3 regions of the Anaerostipes sp. Marseille-Q3525 genome follow, and region 2 is predicted to be linked to each of the others. Evidence: riboswitches for the same ligand, from Rfam matches in the RefSeq annotation. Region 2 holds a riboswitch; each other region holds the start of a gene.

Region 1 (6,066 bases), on a different contig from region 2:
ACATCCCTCTTCAATCAGATAACCAATCCCAAGCTTTCTCATCTGCTCATTTAAACCAGCAATATGCTCTGTGATGTAAAACTTGATTCCTTGTTCTTTGAATGACTTATAAAGAATCTCAAGTCGATCTGCTGCCGTGATATCGATACTTCCGATTCCGCTTGCATCAAGAATTACCGCTTTAATATTTCCTCTACGTTCAATCTCCTGCTCAATATCCTGCTGCAGCACCCCTGCATTTGCAAAAAATAGATTACTGCTAAATCGATAGATCACAATTCCTTCGATCTCATGAATCTGCCTACTCTCTGCCAGATCACGAAAATGTTTATGTCCCGGCTGAATTCCTAAGAAACAACTTGCTGGTTTTGATGAGCGAATTACCATTTCCGCAAATGATAAAATAATTCCGATCAGTACACCATTGATCGTTCCAAGTAGCAGTACACCAATAAACGCTCCCCAAAAAATGAAACATTCTGTACGACTGACTTTCCAAAGTTTCACTGCAAGTTCAAATTCTGTTGCACCAAGAAGTGCTGAAATTACGATTGCTGTCAACACTGGTATCGGCAGATATCCTATAAATCCTGTTCCAAAAAGCAGTAAAATGATCATTGATAATCCTGCCACAATACTCATTAACTGCGTTTTCCCTTGATACTGCTCTCCCATTGCTGTTCTTGAAACAGATCCATTGATCGGACAGCATCCAGTCAATGCCGCCACAAAATTTCCCGCTGCAAATGCAAACAATTCCTGATTATCGTTGATACGGTATCCATTTTTCTGTGCAAAATTATTCTCTGCAAGAAGTGTTTCTGCCATAATAACAACTGCTACTGACAAGCTGATCGTTACTACTTCGTCCATCGGAACTAACGTAAGATCAGGAAAACTCCATCTTGGAAGTCCTGGTGATACTGCATCCAATGTCTTGATTCCCCATTCTTTCATCGGCAAAACCTGTGTCATGACTGCTCCTGCTGCCATCATCACTACTGCCATTGGGAATTTTGGCATTATCTTTTTGGCTCCCAATAAGATAATAAGTGAAACAATCCCTAAGATCAGTGACGGAAGATTGATCTGTTCTACTGTTTTTTCTATATGTTCCAAAAGTTCTAATAATTCTCCCGTTCCCGCAGTTCCACCCATAAGTTTTGGTACTTGCATCAAAATGATCGTTGAACAAATTCCTGTAATAAATCCACCCATAACTGGTGCCGAAATATAATTCACAAGTTTCCCTGCATGCATCAGATAAAATGCGATCAACCATACTGCCACAAAAAACGTGATGACTGGAACGACTGCAAGTGCTTCCTTGGAACCACTTTGGATATTCATTCCTAAAAGTGCTGACCCTACCAACGCTGCAGGTGCTGCATCTACCCCAAAGATAAATTGAGGTGATGTAGAAAATAGTGCAAATAAGATGATCGGAAACACAGATCCATATAATCCATAAACCGCTGGAAGTCCTGCAATCTGTGAATATCCCATAGAAATCGGTATAGATACTGCCATAATGATAATTCCCGTGATCACATCATGCATCAGGTTTCCTTTTTTGTAATTCTTCATTGTATGTCCTAATGTCATTCTTCCATTCCTTCTTTCTAATTTAAATGTTCCCTCATATAATTTAGAAACTGCTTCTGTGCATAATCTAAAGGCTTATTTTTCTTATAAAATAACGAAATCATTGAGTGAAATTCTTCTTCTAACGGTATCATTTTTATCCCATCACATTTTGCTTCGTTATATACTGTTGGAAATGTGATCGTGATCCCAACTCCTTCACTTACAAAACTCATAATCGTATTCGCCTGTGGAAATTCAAAAATTATATTTGGCTTAAATCCTGCTTTTTCACAAGCCTTAGAAAATACTTCGTAACTTCCGCTTCCCTTTTCTGGGAAAATAAAATTATCATTACAAAGTTCTTTTAGCTGGATTTTTTTCCTCACATATAATGGATGTTTCTTATGAATAACTGCACATAGCCGGTCATCATATAATGGCGTAAATCGATATTTTTTCTCATCTTCCATTGTATTTTCTCTTAAGATCAAAAAGTCATAACTATCTGAATTTTCCTGAATCTCACTTGCAATCCTTTCGTCTATCACCATTTTTATATCCGGATATTGTTTTTTGAAATCTGCTACCATTCTTGCAAAATGATATGGTGCAAGTACTGGCATACATCCAATTTTGATCTCTTTATTTTTTTGTATGTTTTTTAGCATTTCTTCATACATTGATGTCATTTCTTTTGCATAAGACAAAAAGATTTCCCCTTCTTTGGATAACTCAAATCTCCGGGTATTCCTACGGATCAATGTTGTTCCTAATTCATTTTCCAGCTTTCTGATCTGCTTTGACAATGCACCTTGTGTCATATTACAAGAATACCCAGCCTCTGTGAAATTCTTTTGTCTGCATAATTCCATATAATAATATAGCTGTTGTATTTCCATTTTTATAATCCTCTTTTATTTTCATATATTTCATTTTACACTTTTTATTCTCATTTTTCATCATACTCAATCACTTTTAGCTGCTATTTTCTGTATATATTCCTACATGGAATATATCAAGTCTTAACTGGAATTGCAATACTTACTTCTACCTCTATATAATAAGAACACAAAAGGGAAATAAATTTATGAAAATATAGAATTTTGATAGAAAGGATGGATAAAAATATGAAAAACGAAAAAACTTTTTTCTACCATAGATTATTGTTTTATATTTTAGGACTGCTGATCATGTCTGTTGGTTCTAATTTATTTTTAAAAGCAACTCTTGGAGTTGCCCCAAGCTGTACAATGGCTTTAACTTTAAGTTATCTCTCCCCTGTTCACAGCTATGCTTTATTTAATTTTCTGATCAACTCAACATTTTTGATCTGTGAAGCAGTGGTTCTCCGTGAATTCGGGAAAATACAGTTTATTCAACTTGGGTTGACATTTGTTTATTCTTTATTTATTGAATTTACTTCTTATGGTTTATTCTTTATCGAGCCTCATGGTCTTGCAGCAAAGATCTTATTATCTGTTATTGCATGTGCAGTTTTATCTACAGGTGTTGGATTTACAATTAGTTCTGGATTTGCTGTTATGCCAATGGAAGGTCTTGTTAAGAGTATCGCTGAGAAGAAAAATGTAAGCTTTGGTGCCGTGAGAGTTTGTCTGGAAGTTTTATTTACAGTATGTTCTGCTGTCGCTTCTTTTGTTTTACTTCCAGAATTACCATCTGTTGGAATCGGAACTGTGATCGCTGCTTTCTTAAGCGGAAATATTACAAATGTATTTTCTTCACTGTTCCACAAAAGAATCAATGCTTACTTAGGATTTCAGGCATAATTTTTAACTTTAACAATATACAATAATATGCAGTAAAAAACCGTAATCACTACAAAAACTATTAGTGATTACGGTTTTTTATCATACTCTTTTATTATAAATGCTAAGTAATCTTCTAAATGATCTGATGACAGATATCATTCAAACAACATCTCTCACAATGTGGTTTCGTTCTTGCCGTGCAGACATCTCTTCCATGCCATACAAGTCTGTGACAAAAATCACTACCTTCTTCTGGAGGAATGATCTCCCATAATGCCATCTCCACTTTCTTTGGGTCTTTAATTCCATCAACCAAACCAATTCTATTCACAAGACGGATACAATGCGTATCTGTTACGATCGCAGGTTTTCCAAACACATCTCCCATGATCAGATTGGCACTTTTTCTTCCAACACCTGGCAGACTTAAAATAGATTTGAAATCTGTTGGGATGTTACAATCATATTCATCTCTTAAAACTTTCATGCATTTACTGATATCTCTCGCTTTGCTTTTTCCAAGTCCGCATGGACGTACAATTTCCTCAATATCTGCGACATCTGCTGCCGCTAATGCTTCTACAGTTGGATATTTTTCAAACAATCCTTTGACTACAACATTAACTCTTGCATCTGTACACTGGGCTGCAAGTCTTACACTGACTAATAATTTCCATGCCTGATCATATTCCAGTGTACAATCCGCATCTGGATATTCATTTTTCAAACGTTCAATTACTTCTAATGCTAATTCTTTTTTGTTCATTGATTGCAAATCCTCCCTAAAAGCTGTTTGGTTATTTTTGTTATTTTAGCACTGGAAAGAAAATTGGTCAAATTACAGATATCTCTGCATGATCTCGCACAAACGATTCATCTCCCAAGGTTTTGCAATATGCTCCTTCATTCCTGCATTTTTCGCCATTACAACATCTTCTGCAAATGCATTGGCAGTCATTGCTATGATCGGTATTTGTTTTTCTCTATATTTTCTGTGGGAACGGATTGCTGCCGTTGCTTCGTATCCATTCATTACAGGCATATGAATATCCATAAAGATCAAGTCATAAAAACCACTTGGTGCATTTGCAAATTTTTCAACGGCTTCTTTTCCATTTTCTGCAGTCTCAATGTTAGCCTCTTTATTGGATTTCCCTTCAATGATATTTTTTAGTGTTGCTGTAAGCCTTGATCTGAATAATGATTTTGCTATAAATTCATCAACTCCAGCCTCTCTTGCCTCTGCTTCGATCTCCGAATAATCATATGCCGATAAGATAATGATCGTCACATCATTTCCAAAAAACTTCTATTTTCCCCATAAAATAAATTTTTAAGTGAACCTTTGGTAATTTCCATAAACTCCTTGTAATCATATCCAAGATTATAAAGTAAAAATCCACTGACATTCGTAATTGTCAGATTCTCATCATAATGTCCTGTCATAAATCCAACTGCATGATTATTACGGATCACGTCTTTGATCATCTCATAACTATTCTCCTCCAAGTTTGAATCACCCACAGAATATATTATTTCTTCCCTAAATAACTCCTTATTCATTATTTCCTATTCCTTATTCATACTCTTTTTATCTATGTCAAATACTTTCTTGATATCTTCAAACATGTAAAAAACACTATAGATAAATATATCTACAGTGTCCCCTGCACTCTTATTATACAATGTGCAACTGGCTGCCATGTCAAAGGCCCTATAGCTTTGCGTCACAGCCTTTCGACTGCTTTGCCGTTATATCTTTCTTTCGTTCAATATATTTTAATCCTTCATATCCAACAACTGATGTTGTATACACGCGATCTTGATAACTCTCTCTTGGCGGCATGATACAGTTTGTTGTAAATAATCCATCCATTACCAATCGGTCGGCTTCTTTGGTCCGGTGTGTATTTGTAACTGCTTTCCACAGACACCTGTTACCACACATCCTTTATTGCCTGCTGTCTGCTGGCATTGAAAACAAAATATATCTGGCATCTTATTTCTCTCCTTTTTTATTTGTTAATAGAAATAAGATGTGCAAAATTCTCTGTGACTATTCGTATTAATTTCTTTTCCATATCCTGATTTAAAACTCTCTTAGGAATAATAAGTGCTTCTATGGAACTAATATAAATGTAAAAAGCCGTCTCTGTTTCACAAACATTTTCTACCTTTTGATAATCTACTTTCACTTCCTGGCCTTTTGTTATCTCTATAATCTGATCTTCCGTAAAAGTTAATGTTATTTCTTCTGCAAATGGTAGTCCTTCTGTTTCTATCATTTTAAGAATTGTCTTGCGAATACCTCTTTTCATAATCTTTTTAGCCTGTGCTACACATACAATTGAAAAAATGCATAATACAATTACTTCTGTAATGATCAACATTTTTTCTGCTCTTGCCAAAATGAAAATTACTATCGCAAGAACACTGATCATTGGTCCTGCTAGTTTTAGAAAAAACAGATTTCTCTTTCCTACCTCTGAATGAATTAACTGATGAAATTCGTTGAATTCTATGTAGTCTTCGTCTGTTAATTTGTAATTTAGTTGCAGCATATTCCTTCCCCCCCTGCTTTATTTTTAAGATAACGCATATACTTTAATCAAAACCACCGGCTTAGCCGGTGGTTTGTACTAGCCCTATAAGGGCTTATTACCGACGCTAAGTCTAAAGACTCATCGAATTTGGTTCGCCAACTGTACCG
Region 2 (6,066 bases):
TATTGGTATCGCTTCTCAGGCTCTTGGACTTGCAGAAGGTGCTTTAGAAAGAACAATCGAATATGTAAAAGAAAGAAAACAGTTCGGACGTTCTATCGGACAGTTCCAGAATACACAGTTCCAGTTAGCTGATATGGCAACAAAAGTAGAAGCTGCAAAACAGTTAGTATACAAAGCTGCTATGGCTAAAGCTACTCAGAAAGTATACAGTGTTGAAGCTGCTATGGCTAAATTATATGCAGCAGAAGTTGCTATGGAAGTAACAACAAAAGCTGTTCAGTTACATGGTGGTTACGGATACATCAGAGAATACGATGTAGAACGTATGATGCGCGATGCTAAGATCACAGAAATCTACGAAGGAACATCTGAAGTTCAGCGTATGGTTATTTCTGGAAACTTATTGAAATAGGGAGGTACTTACCGTGAAGATAGTTGTTTGTGTAAAACAGGTACCAGATACAAAAGGTGGAGTTAAATTCAACCCAGATGGTACATTAGACAGAGGTGCTATGCTTACTATCATGAACCCAGATGACAAAGCTGGATTAGAAGCAGCACTTAGAATTAAAGATGAATATGGAGCTGAAGTTACAGTTCTTACAATGGGACTTCCAAAAGCTGACGAAGTTCTTCGTGAAGCTATGGCAATGGGTGCTGACAAAGGTATCCTTGTAACTGACAGAGTATTAGGAGGAGCTGACACATGGGCAACTTCTACTACATTAGCTGGAGCATTAAGAAATCTTGATTATGACCTGATCATCACAGGACGTCAGGCTATCGATGGTGATACAGCTCAGGTTGGACCACAGATTTCTGAACATCTTGATATTCCAGTTATCTCTTATGCAGAAGACATTAAAATTGACGGTGACAGCGTAGTTGTTCAGCGTCAGTATGAAGATAGATACCACATCTTAAAAGCTAAAATGCCTTGCTTAGTTACAGCATTAGCTGAATTAAACGAGCCAAGATATATGACTCCAGGTGGAATCTTTGATGCATATGATGCAGAAGTAACTGTTTGGGGAAGAAAAGACCTTAAAGATGTAGATGATTCTAACCTTGGTCTTGCTGGATCTCCAACTAAGATCGCAAAAGCATCTGACAAAGTAAGAAAAGGTGCTGGAGAAAAAGTTACACTTGATCCAGAAGAAGCAGTAGATTATATCATGGATAAATTAGCTGAAAAACATGTAATTTAGTGAAAAGGAAAAGTGGTGAATAAAATGGGTTTAGAAGAATATAGAGGCGTATACGTCTTTGCACAGCAGGTAGATAACGAATTAAGCGGAATCGCATTCGAATTACTTGGAAAAGCAAAAGACTTAGCAAAAGACTTAGATACAGACGTAACTGCTGTTCTTGTAGGTTCTGACGTTAAAGGATTAGTAGATGATCTTGCAAAATACGGTGCTGATAAAGTAATCGTAGTTGACGATCCAGAATTAAAAGAATACAGAACAGAACCATATACACATGCATTAGCATCTGTAATCAATGAATACAAACCAGAAATTATGTTAGTTGGTGCGACAGCAATTGGTCGTGACCTTGGACCTCGTGTATCTGCACGTGTTCAGACAGGTTTAACAGCTGACTGTACAGTTCTTGAAATCGGTGATTTCCCATTAAGAGCAATCCCAGGAAAAGAACAGAAACATAATCAGTTATTAATGACTCGTCCAGCATTCGGTGGAAACACAATCGCAACAATCGCTTGCCCAGACAACAGACCTCAGATGGCAACAGTTCGTCCTGGTGTTATGCAGAAGATCGATCCTATCGAAGGAGCAAAAGCTGAAGTTATCGAATACAATCCTGGATTTACTCCAGACAACAAATACGTTGAAATCGTTGATATCGTTAAATCTGTTACAGATACAGTAGATATCATGGACGCTAAGATCTTAGTATCTGGTGGACGTGGAGTTGGAGAAGAAGGATTCGGAATGTTAAGAGAATTAGCAGATGTTCTTGGAGGAGAAGTAAGCTGTTCTCGTGCCGTTGTAGATAACGGATGGCAGTCAAGAGATATTCAGGTTGGACAGACAGGAAAAACTGTACGTCCTAACGTATACTTCGCAATTGGTATTTCTGGAGCAATCCAGCATGTTGCAGGTATGGAAGAATCTGATATCATCATTGCAATCAACAAAGATGAGACAGCTCCTATCTTTGATGTAGCTGATTACGGAATCGTTGGAGACTTAAACAAGATCGTACCAGCTTTAACAGAAAAATTAAGAGCAGTTGTTAAATAATCAACTTTTGAGAATTTAATCCTTAAGTAGTCCGCGGTAATTTTATCGCGGACTTTTTATATGTATAAGGAAAAAAACTATTATAAATATTAATAACTAAGAAAAAGATGATTGACATTATTTATGAATCATGATATTATATATGTATATTAAAGTTCATATTTATTCATAGGGCAAACCTGTTGAAAGGCAGGGACGCAAAGCCAAAGGGTCTAAGGTCTTTTTAGAGATTATGACAGCCGGTTGCCACATTTAACATTAAGGGAATGTGATATGGATATTTTATCCTGATAGAGGCAACCGTTATAGATTATGAGATTATTCTATATACGGTTTTTTATTTTTAGGAAATAGGGAGCCTGAAGATAACATTTTGCCACGAGTAAGATATCAATGAGTGGATCCTATAGAGAATATGGAATTTTACATTTCTCACTGATTTGTTTTTGTGAAGGGGTTCGCAGAAAGAATCACTGACAGTGGGTTGCCAGTTTTATGTAGTGAGGATACATGGGGATTTTTCATATTAGCAGAAGTCATGGTGTAGGGAACCATGACTTTTTTGTTATAAAATTTTTTTCTGCGAAACAGGATTATCTTTTGCCTAAAAAGAGTCGATATGATAAAATACAAGGAATAAAAACAAAAAGGAGATAAAGATGGAACATATACAGAAAGACGATATTATCATCAGAAAAGGAATTTTACATATATTAGATAGTCATACAGGTTACCTTGGGCTATCCAGCCAGCTTCTTGATATGGGACCAGATCTTATGGAATTTGTCAGAGGGCATATTTTTAAGATTATGGAAAGTGATGATGCGAAAAGATGTCAGTTTGATGGCAGTGTTTCACCAATTTTAAGTCTGTTAGAAAGCATGGATGAGACTGATGACGAGAGTTTTATTGAGGCAACGAGAATACTTGGAGAAAATTTATTTGACATCATGTGTGATAGCGTTACAATCCCAGCAGGAGATTTACTTTGTGTTACATTTCAAGTTCAAAGTGTAGTTCATCTGGCATTGCTAAAAATGAATTATAAGGTGACATATGTGCATCAGGAAGAAGAAGATGTACAGGCAAATGATATCGTGAAACAAAGAGTTATGCCGACAGATTCGGCAAAACTTACAGAAGCAGTTATTATTGATCTGTCAGAATATAAAGTGCGATTGGTAGAAAAGAAATATGAGATGTTAAATGGAGATAAGATCAATTATCTGTCAGAACGTTTTTTACAATGTTATGCAGACCTTGCACCAAAAAAGAAATTTCAGATTTTAAATAAAGTCATCAATGATATCAACAATCATTATCCAGAAGATGGTATTGCAAAAAGGCTGGATATGAAAAGCCGTTTAAGAGAAGAATTTTCAGAGAATCAGGCGTTTAAAGTTAATGAGATCGGAGATAAACTTTTTGGAAATCATCAAGGAAAGAAACAGGAATTTGATGAGAAGATTGAACGATACGATATGCAGTATGATACGTTTACTGTAGCAAAGGAAAATACAGTAAAGAGACTTGAATATCAGATGCTAGAAACAGATACAGGGATTGAGATTAAGATTCCAATGGAAGAATATAATATGAAAGATAATGTTGAGATCATTGAAGAATCAGGTGGTGGAAGCACGATCATCATTAAGAATATTGAGAGCGTAAAAATTAAATAAAAACAAATCCCGAATCCAACAGAATGAATGGATTCGGGATTTTTAAAATTTGGAAAATTTAAAAAACTATTAAACCTTTTTTGGAAGTTTATTTATTAGATCTTCTCCAGATATGAGCAGTTTCAGCATCTTTGATCAGCTGGTCTCTGAAGTCTGGATGAGCGATGTTAATTAATGCTTCAGCACGTTCCCATGTAGACTTACCTTTTAAGTTAGCCATACCATATTCGGTAACAATATAGTGAGCATTTGCACGAGTATCAGTAACGATAGATCCATTATGTAATGTAGGAAGGATTCTTGAGAATGTCTCACCTTTCTTATTTGTGAAAGTAGAAGACAAGCATACGAAACTCTTACCACCATTAGATAAGTGAGCACCCATAACGAAGTCAAGCTGTCCGCCGGCACCACTGATCTGACGAATTCCTGAAGATTCAGCACTGATCTGTCCATAAAGGTCAATATCTACCGCATTATTGATAGAGATAAAGTTATCAATGGATGAAATAGTAGCAATGCTGTTTGTATAATCAACAGGAGCACTCATGCATGCTGGGTTATCATTTAAATAATCATATAACTTCTTAGTACCTGCTGCGAAAGCATATGTCTGACGATAACGATCGATGTTTTTATTAGCTCCAGTAATCTTACCAGCTTTTGCAATATCAACGAACGCATCAACATACATTTCTGTATGAACACCCAAGTCCTTTAAGTCAGATTCTGCGATCAGAGATCCAACGGCATTTGGCATACCACCAATACCAAGCTGTAAACAAGCTCCATCAGGAATCTGATCAACGATCAGTTTTGCAACTGCCTGATCAACTTCAGTCGCAGCTCCTCCGCCACCTAATTCATCGATTGCTGGATTATTTCCTTCAACGATCATATCAACTTTGGAAATATGGATTCCTTCTTCAAATCCTCCAAGGCAACGAGGCATATTCTCATTAACCTCAACGATAACGCATTTTGCTTTCTCAAGCATAGCAGCTGTATGAGATGCACTAGGACCAAAGTTGAAATATCCGTGAGCATCCATAGGTGCAACCTGCATCATAACGACATCAGTTTCTGGAAGATAATCACGATAGTAGCTTGGTAATTCAGAGTAACGAATTGGTGCATAGAAAGAGAATCCTTCATTGATCCATTTTCTTTCTAAACCACCCATGTGCCAGGAATTCCATGTGAAATGTTCCGCTGGATTTTCAATCTGAGTGATTGCCAGTGGGCGCATAACGATACCACCATGGATCTGGATATTTTCAAGATCTGGCATACGTTTTGCCAGTGCTTCATCTAAAGCTACTGGAGTTGTTACGCACCATCCATATTCCAGACGGTCTCCAGATTTTACAACCTTAACTGCTTCATCTGCTGTTGTTAATTTTTTTTGATATTCTTGCGTGAATGACATAATAAGTCCTCCTAAAAATAAATTAGATGAAATCTAAGTTTCATTGTTAACACACTAGTTATATTTTATCATTTTGAATGTGTAAGTACAAGAGAAAATGTTAAAAAATTATCAAAGTATCTTAAAAAAACCAAAAGAATTATGAAAATTGATTCTATAAAAATACATAAAAGTATAAAAAAACAGTAGTTATTTTAGAAAGATTGTACTATAATAGGAAGTTGTATTTAGGAGGGATAAAACAAATGGAAAATAAAAAACTAACATGGAAACATTATCTTGGAATTGCAGTTGTTGCGGTACTGGTAATCTATTTTGTGATTGGTTTTTACTTCAGTAAGAAATTCTTCTGGGGAACTAAGATCAATGGAATGAATGTTGCTGGAAAGACAGCAGATGAAGTTGTTGAGATTTTTAATAAGAATGCAAGTGACTATTCTTTAACTATCAAGGAAAGAAAAGGAAAGACAGAAACATTAACAAGTGATCAGGTTAAAACCAAGTTTGAAGGTGCCGATGAGATTAAACAGATTAAAGAAGATCAAGGATCATTTGGATGGATTAAAGGACTATTTGGTACAGAACATTATGACAATGTGACAATGTATTCTTATGATACAAAGTCTTTCAATAAAGCATATAAGAAACTAGATGCATTCAATAGTAAGAAGATGATCAAGACGGCGAA
Region 3 (6,066 bases), on a different contig from region 2:
TTTAATCCTAATGTTAGTTGTGTAAATAACGTACCCAGACAATAAATATTCATATACAACTTCCCATCACTTTTTCTGCCCCTTCAATATGTCCAATGAACATCTTGTCTACCAGATTGTATAAAATATTGATAAAAAATATTAGAGCTAGATAAAGGAATCTAAAAAAACATTCTGAAAAAAAATAAAATTATTCCTTCAGCTTACGTGTTGATCATTAAATCCCCGCAATTTATTAATTAATATTTAATGCACATTATCATAATTACAAATCTGGATTGCCGCACCATTTTCCATAAGAGAAAATCCATGTTTTTGGTAAAATGGTACATTATTTTTATCTTCTAGCATTTCTGTATCGTCTAAAACTCTTGTTAATCCATATTCCAGAGGGCACCTTATGTCTTCTTCTAATTTCTTTTGATATTTCGCCATATAAAAACCCCCTTCTAACTATTCTTTTGCTTTATTATAGCTTGAAGGTGATGATTTTAAAGTTACTATTAAATTTATTAGTGATTCTTTGACTAGATTTCTTTCTTAATAAGTAAAATCTTCTTTATCTGGTATTGCACTTCCATAATATAATTGCCCGATCTGTCCATTCTTTAAAACTTTCATAATATAGCTGACAGATTCATTTTGTAGATGAAATTCCTGTGCTTTCTCATGATAAAAAATGTTCATAAACTTTCTCCTTATTTTTCCTTTTTATTTTAAGACTTATGCCTCATGAATCACATTTAATTCTTTTGTCATGTTGTCTAAATAATCACCTTTTAATTTATATGCTTTTGCATAGATCAAGTAACTGATCACTGCAAAGATCATTGGAATAACGATCATAATGATACGGATTCCATTTAATGTTGCTGCTGACTGCTGTGGAAGAGATGCATTGTATTCAACCATTGCAAACATTTTTTCTCTTCCAAGCTTCTTTACGATCTGCATGCAAAGATTATATGCAAATAATAAACCAACGTTACTTACTGAACGATGATACTTTTGAAGGATATAATTCAAACCAAACAACCTTTTAACGATTTTATAACTTGCTTTTATAAGGCTTTCAGAACGTATAGCCGTATACCAGCTTGCATTGTCAGGGATTAGGATAAACTTTTGATATTTTGCACATCGCTTTTTCCCAGCATACACATATTTGCCAGAAACCACCTCCTACTGTTCCAAGGAGTCCTGGTCTCTGATTTTTTGACTTTCCGGACAAAAAAATAAACCTGCTGTCATCTGCAGATCTCTCCACAGACAACAACAGGTTTCCCCTGATGCATTTATTTACTTTACCATCCGTTCAATACCATCGGTCATACGGATTTCCACGCACCTTCTTTGTCTCTGTTGCCTTCTCAATACTCTTTTCAGCCTCTTCCCTCGTTGCAAACAGCCTGTGAGATTTCTGTCATAACAAAACCCTCTCTATGTTTCCTAGCTGCTTTTCCCATGCATCCAGGAAGGCAATTACAGCCAGTTTTCCAGAACATCATTCAGCTTATTCATATCCAGCGGTTTCGCGATATGTCCATTCATGCCTGTATTTTTGGCCAGCTGTACATCTTCTGCAAAAGCATTGGCAGTCATGGCAACAATAGGCAGTTTTCCCTTTTCACCCGGAAGGCTCCTGATTGCTGCAGTTGCCTCATAACCATTCATGACCGGCATTTGGATATCCATAAAAACAAGATCATACGAACCTTTCGGAGAAGCTTCCACTTTCTCAACTGCAATTTTCCCATTTCCTGCCGTTTCCACTTTTGCACCTGTCATTTGCAAAATTTCACCAGCAATTTCTCTGTTCAACTCATTATCCTCAACCAGCAGAATCCTTTTTCCCGTGTAGTCTGATTCTGACAGCTTCTCCAAATAATTTCTTGCTGTTTTTTCTTTTCTTCCTAAAGTAAACTGCCGCAGTGTAGCCGTCAGCCGGGAACGGAACAGCGGTTTTGCAATAAAAGCATCTATGCCCGCCGCCTTTGCTTCTTCTTCAATCTCGCTGAATTCATAAGATGTCAATACAATGATGGTGATCTCTTTTCCTATCCGTTTCCGGATCTGTCTGGCAGTCTCTATACCATCCATATCCGGCATCTTCCAGTCTAAAATAACAGCAAAGTAATCATCTTTCAACTCATGCCGTGCATAACAGTGCTCAACCGCTTCCCTTCCAGAGAGAACCCATTCACCCATAATACCAATTTCCTTCAGTGTGGCAACTGTACTTTCACAGCATGTCTTATCATCATCCACTACCAGAACCGGCAGATTCATCAGATTTTTGTCCTGTTCTTTTTCTGTTTCCTGTAGATCCAGATAAATTGTTACTGTGATTTTAGTTCCCTTGTGCAAGGTACTATCCACTTTAATAGTGCCATTCATCAGGTTCACAATATTTCTGCTGATTGCCATTCCCAGACCAGTTCCCTGGACTCTGGTTGTCCGGTGGTCATCCGCGCGGCTGAACGGATCAAACATGATTTTCTGGAATTCCGGTGACATACCGATCCCATTATCCTCAATCGTAAATTCATAGCATCCAAGTTCTGAAAATCCATTTGGCTTTTCCTCTATGGAAAAAATAATATTCCCGCCATCCGGTGTATACTTGATCGCATTACTCATCAAATTCACAAATACCTGCTGAATCCTCAAGCTGTCACCACAGACAGCCTCATGTTCAATATGATTGATGTGTATATCAAAATTATGTTTATGTTCATCAAGCACCGGTTTCGTAAGTGTAATAAGATTATCTACCAGATCTGACAGATTGAAATCTTCCTGTGCCAGTGTCATTTTTCCACTTTCAATACGTGCCATATCCAGCACTTCATTGATCAGCCCCAGCAGATGGCGGCTTGATTCTGTGATCTTGCTGAGACATTCAATGACTCTGTCCTGGCTCTCAACATTTGCTCCTGCGATTGCCGTCAGACCCACAATCGCATTCATTGGTGTCCGGATATCATGGGACATATTGGAAAGGAATTCTGTTTTCGCACGATTTGCATTTTCTGCGGACCGGTAAGCCTCTTTCAGTGCCTGACGGGATTCAATCTCTGATTTCTTCTCCTGTGTCACATCCATGGATGCCAGCAATACCTTTTCCAGCTTTCCGTTCTTCCATTCCAAGGGAATATAAGAAGCGATTTTATAAGTCTTTTCATCCAGGCTGCAATACTCAAACTTATAAATATCATTTTCACTTTTCAGTTTTTTCCGAATATTATCCGGGGCTATCAGGATATCTATAGTTTCCAATGGTTCCAGTGTCTTATATTTTTCAAGAACCTGCATCTGAAAATCATGATAAAATCCCAGAGGTTTATATATCATATGTCCATTCAGATTGTAGAATTCATATTTGTCATTTTCCAGATCACAGACAACAAAGCGGTCAACCAGACGCACAATACTCTGGATCAGCTGCTCCATGGAAGCATTATCCGCTGCCATCTGCAGATGCCGTGCACTCTCTACCTTTGCCTCTGTGATATCACGCAGAAAGATCATGGCATATTCTGAATTCTCTATCTCGCCACGTATGACCACATTGCGGACCCATCGTTCTTCTCCATTCAGAGTGATACGGCACTCCAAATCCAATTCGGTTTCCAGACCCTTCAGCCTTTCTGCAATATAACCACGGTCGTAAAAAGAGGATACCGCCTTCTTATCTATCTCCACAACATAGGAATCCACAAAATGCCGGATCAATTCATCCCACGTATGACTCTGTTCAAAGACAGTCATCAGGGACGGTTCAACCTTAAAGGTATCAAAAGTATTTGCTTCCAGATTCACATAATACTCGCACAAATCTGCTTTCGTAAAAGCCCGGTGGAAAGCAGCAGATTTTTGTGCCTGCATGATTTCTTTTTTCTCCCCATCAATGTTAATAAAAATCCCGGCAATCCTGCTGGCAGAACCATCCAGACGGCGTATTACTTCTGCCGATGCCCGAAACCACTGGTATTGATTATCCTTCATTCTCATACGATACTCTACCTGGTATTTTATCTGGTTCGTCTTATCCTTAATTGCCGCCTGAAGCTGCACCATTACTCTTTCTTTATCCTGTGGATGCAGAAGATCTGACCAGGATTCCAGTTTATTCGGAAAGTCCAAAGTGTCATGATAGCCAAGCATTTTTCGGAATTCATGACTCCAGTTTGCATTCACAATCTCACTGTTTTCGTCACAGTCAAAATACCAGAAGCCGGAATAGATAGCCTCATTGAGCAGTGTCAAATTTACATGATCCCAGTTGACCTGTACGGACATAACCCAGATCTGTCTGCCCGCCTCATCTGTCGCATCCTCTTTACAAAGCCGTACATTTTTCACTGTACCGTCTGCTGCAAGGATCTGTGCTTCCCCTGTTCCGTGAAGCTGCCAAAAACGGTCTCGCTCCAGTATATCTTCCTCACCATAAAAGAAGTTTCTCAATGAGCCTTTTGTCTGTTCCATGAAAGTATCGAATGTATATCCTGTACTATGCAACAGCAGATTATTCACAGACAAAATAGACAGGTTTTGGTCATAAGATCCTGTCATTATACCTACTCCACCATTATTTTCCAGTGTTTTCTGTACGGCCTGTGACATGGTCTGTGTCTGTCCCGTTACAGTCTCACCTAAGGAATATATTTTGTCCTCATAATTTTCCATTTTATAAAAATCCTCTCTCTGTTTTATGCTTCATTATCCTGCTTTTATCTGTATACAGAGAACCTGTCCCTGCTAGTTTTGTTACCTATTTTTGCATACAAAAAGGACACTTGCCAAAATCTGCCAGTGTCCCTACTATATTTCTCTAAAATCACACATCTATATAGTATAAAAGGTATCGGAATCTCTTCTGTTCAAACATCTTTTCCATATATTATGATGATATGGAAACAGTGGCAACCGGCTGACCTGATCAAACTTTCTGACTTTAGCCCCTTCTGGCTTTGCGTCCCTGCCTTTCAGCAGGTTTGCCTTTAAATAATTTCTATTTTTATCAAAAACAAAATACCATAAAGTTTTTCATACGTCAATATTGCTGGATAGAAAATCTGTGTATTTTGCGTATGCCAGCCTGCATTGTCAGTTATCGATCGGCTCGCCAAACCACTCACCATAAAATTATTTATTACAATTTCACTGGCTGCAAGATGTGGAACCTTTTCAGATGGAAATGATAGATGAATTGTGTACAGTTGCTGTTTGTAGCCAAATGTAAAAACATAATAATATTCTGTTAGTTCTTTCCACGCAACGGCTGCATCATACAATAATCCGTAATCATTATTTTCCATACACACCATCTTCTGATTTGCTGTCTTATTCAGCAGAAATACCTGCCAGTTTTACATTTACGTTATAATATCCTACAGAACGTGAAAAATAGGTATACGGATTTGAGAAGTTGCAATCACTACACACAATATTCACACAAAATTCTCTTTACGTTTTCAATTTTTATAGGCTTTGCCAAGTGAGCATTCATTCCTGCTGCCAGACACTTTTCTTTATCTTCTCTGAATGCATTTGCTGTCATGGCAATAATCGGAATCGTCTCAGCATCTGGATGTTTCAGTGACCGGATTGTTTTTGTCGCAGTAATCCCATCCATTACAGGCATCATGATATCCATCAGAATTGCGTCAAAATAACCTTCCGGTTTCTCCTGGAACATTCTGACCGCCTGCAATCCATCTCTTGCAACTGTCATATTTGCACCTTCATCAGACAACAGCGTTTCCGTAATTTCTGCATTCAATTCATTGTCCTCTACCAGCAATAAGTTTAATCCGCTGATATCCATCTGTTCCGCTGTTTTCTTTACTGTATCTGGTGCGGGAGCAAGTTTAAACGGAATCCTGATGATAAAGGTTGAGCCAATGCCTTCTTCGCTTTTAACTTCAATAGTTCCACCCATCTTTTCAATCAGACCTTTTACAATCGCCATTCCCAGTCCAATTCCCTGCTGTGTACTTCTTGCATCCTCTCTTTCCTGCGAAAACGGCTCAAATATATGCTCCTGGTATTTCCTGCTCATAC

What was found. Region 2 has a riboswitch for cyclic di-GMP ahead of KE503_RS02535 (nucleoid-associated protein). Riboswitches for the same ligand answer to the same signal wherever they lie in the genome.
Region 1: another riboswitch for cyclic di-GMP. It lies ahead of KE503_RS06735 (hypothetical protein); the one in region 2 lies ahead of KE503_RS02535 (nucleoid-associated protein).
Region 3: another riboswitch for cyclic di-GMP. It lies ahead of KE503_RS04195 (hybrid sensor histidine kinase/response regulator); the one in region 2 lies ahead of KE503_RS02535 (nucleoid-associated protein).

Annotation. Positions count from the first base shown of each region.
Region 1 is NZ_JAGTTT010000011.1:24-6,089, reverse strand. Features, by position in the region: gene KE503_RS06760 (SulP family inorganic anion transporter) at 1-1,605, opposite strand, end outside; gene KE503_RS06755 (LysR family transcriptional regulator) at 1,623-2,486, opposite strand; gene KE503_RS06750 (YczE/YyaS/YitT family protein) at 2,715-3,374, shown strand; gene KE503_RS06745 (endonuclease III domain-containing protein) at 3,490-4,122, opposite strand; gene KE503_RS14865 (response regulator) at 4,195-4,647, opposite strand; gene KE503_RS06735 (hypothetical protein) at 4,644-4,919, opposite strand; cyclic di-GMP riboswitch class I at 5,042-5,117, opposite strand; gene KE503_RS14690 (hypothetical protein) at 5,232-5,354, opposite strand; gene KE503_RS06725 (YcxB family protein) at 5,372-5,917, opposite strand.
Region 2 is NZ_JAGTTT010000003.1:51,153-57,218, reverse strand. Features, by position in the region: gene KE503_RS02550 (acyl-CoA dehydrogenase) at 1-412, shown strand, start outside; gene KE503_RS02545 (electron transfer flavoprotein subunit beta/FixA family protein) at 426-1,208, shown strand; gene KE503_RS02540 (electron transfer flavoprotein subunit alpha/FixB family protein) at 1,233-2,267, shown strand; cyclic di-GMP riboswitch class I at 2,430-2,518, shown strand; gene KE503_RS02535 (nucleoid-associated protein) at 2,927-3,949, shown strand; gene KE503_RS02530 (butyryl-CoA:acetate CoA-transferase) at 4,038-5,378, opposite strand; gene KE503_RS02525 (L,D-transpeptidase family protein) at 5,624-6,066, shown strand, end outside.
Region 3 is NZ_JAGTTT010000005.1:92,727-98,792, forward strand. Features, by position in the region: gene KE503_RS04180 (hypothetical protein) at 247-435, opposite strand; gene KE503_RS04185 (hypothetical protein) at 541-687, opposite strand; gene KE503_RS04190 (hypothetical protein) at 724-1,026, opposite strand; gene KE503_RS04195 (hybrid sensor histidine kinase/response regulator) at 1,483-4,689, opposite strand; cyclic di-GMP riboswitch class I at 4,922-5,012, opposite strand; gene KE503_RS04200 (PBECR4 domain-containing protein) at 5,004-5,321, opposite strand; gene KE503_RS04205 (hybrid sensor histidine kinase/response regulator) at 5,441-6,066, opposite strand, start outside.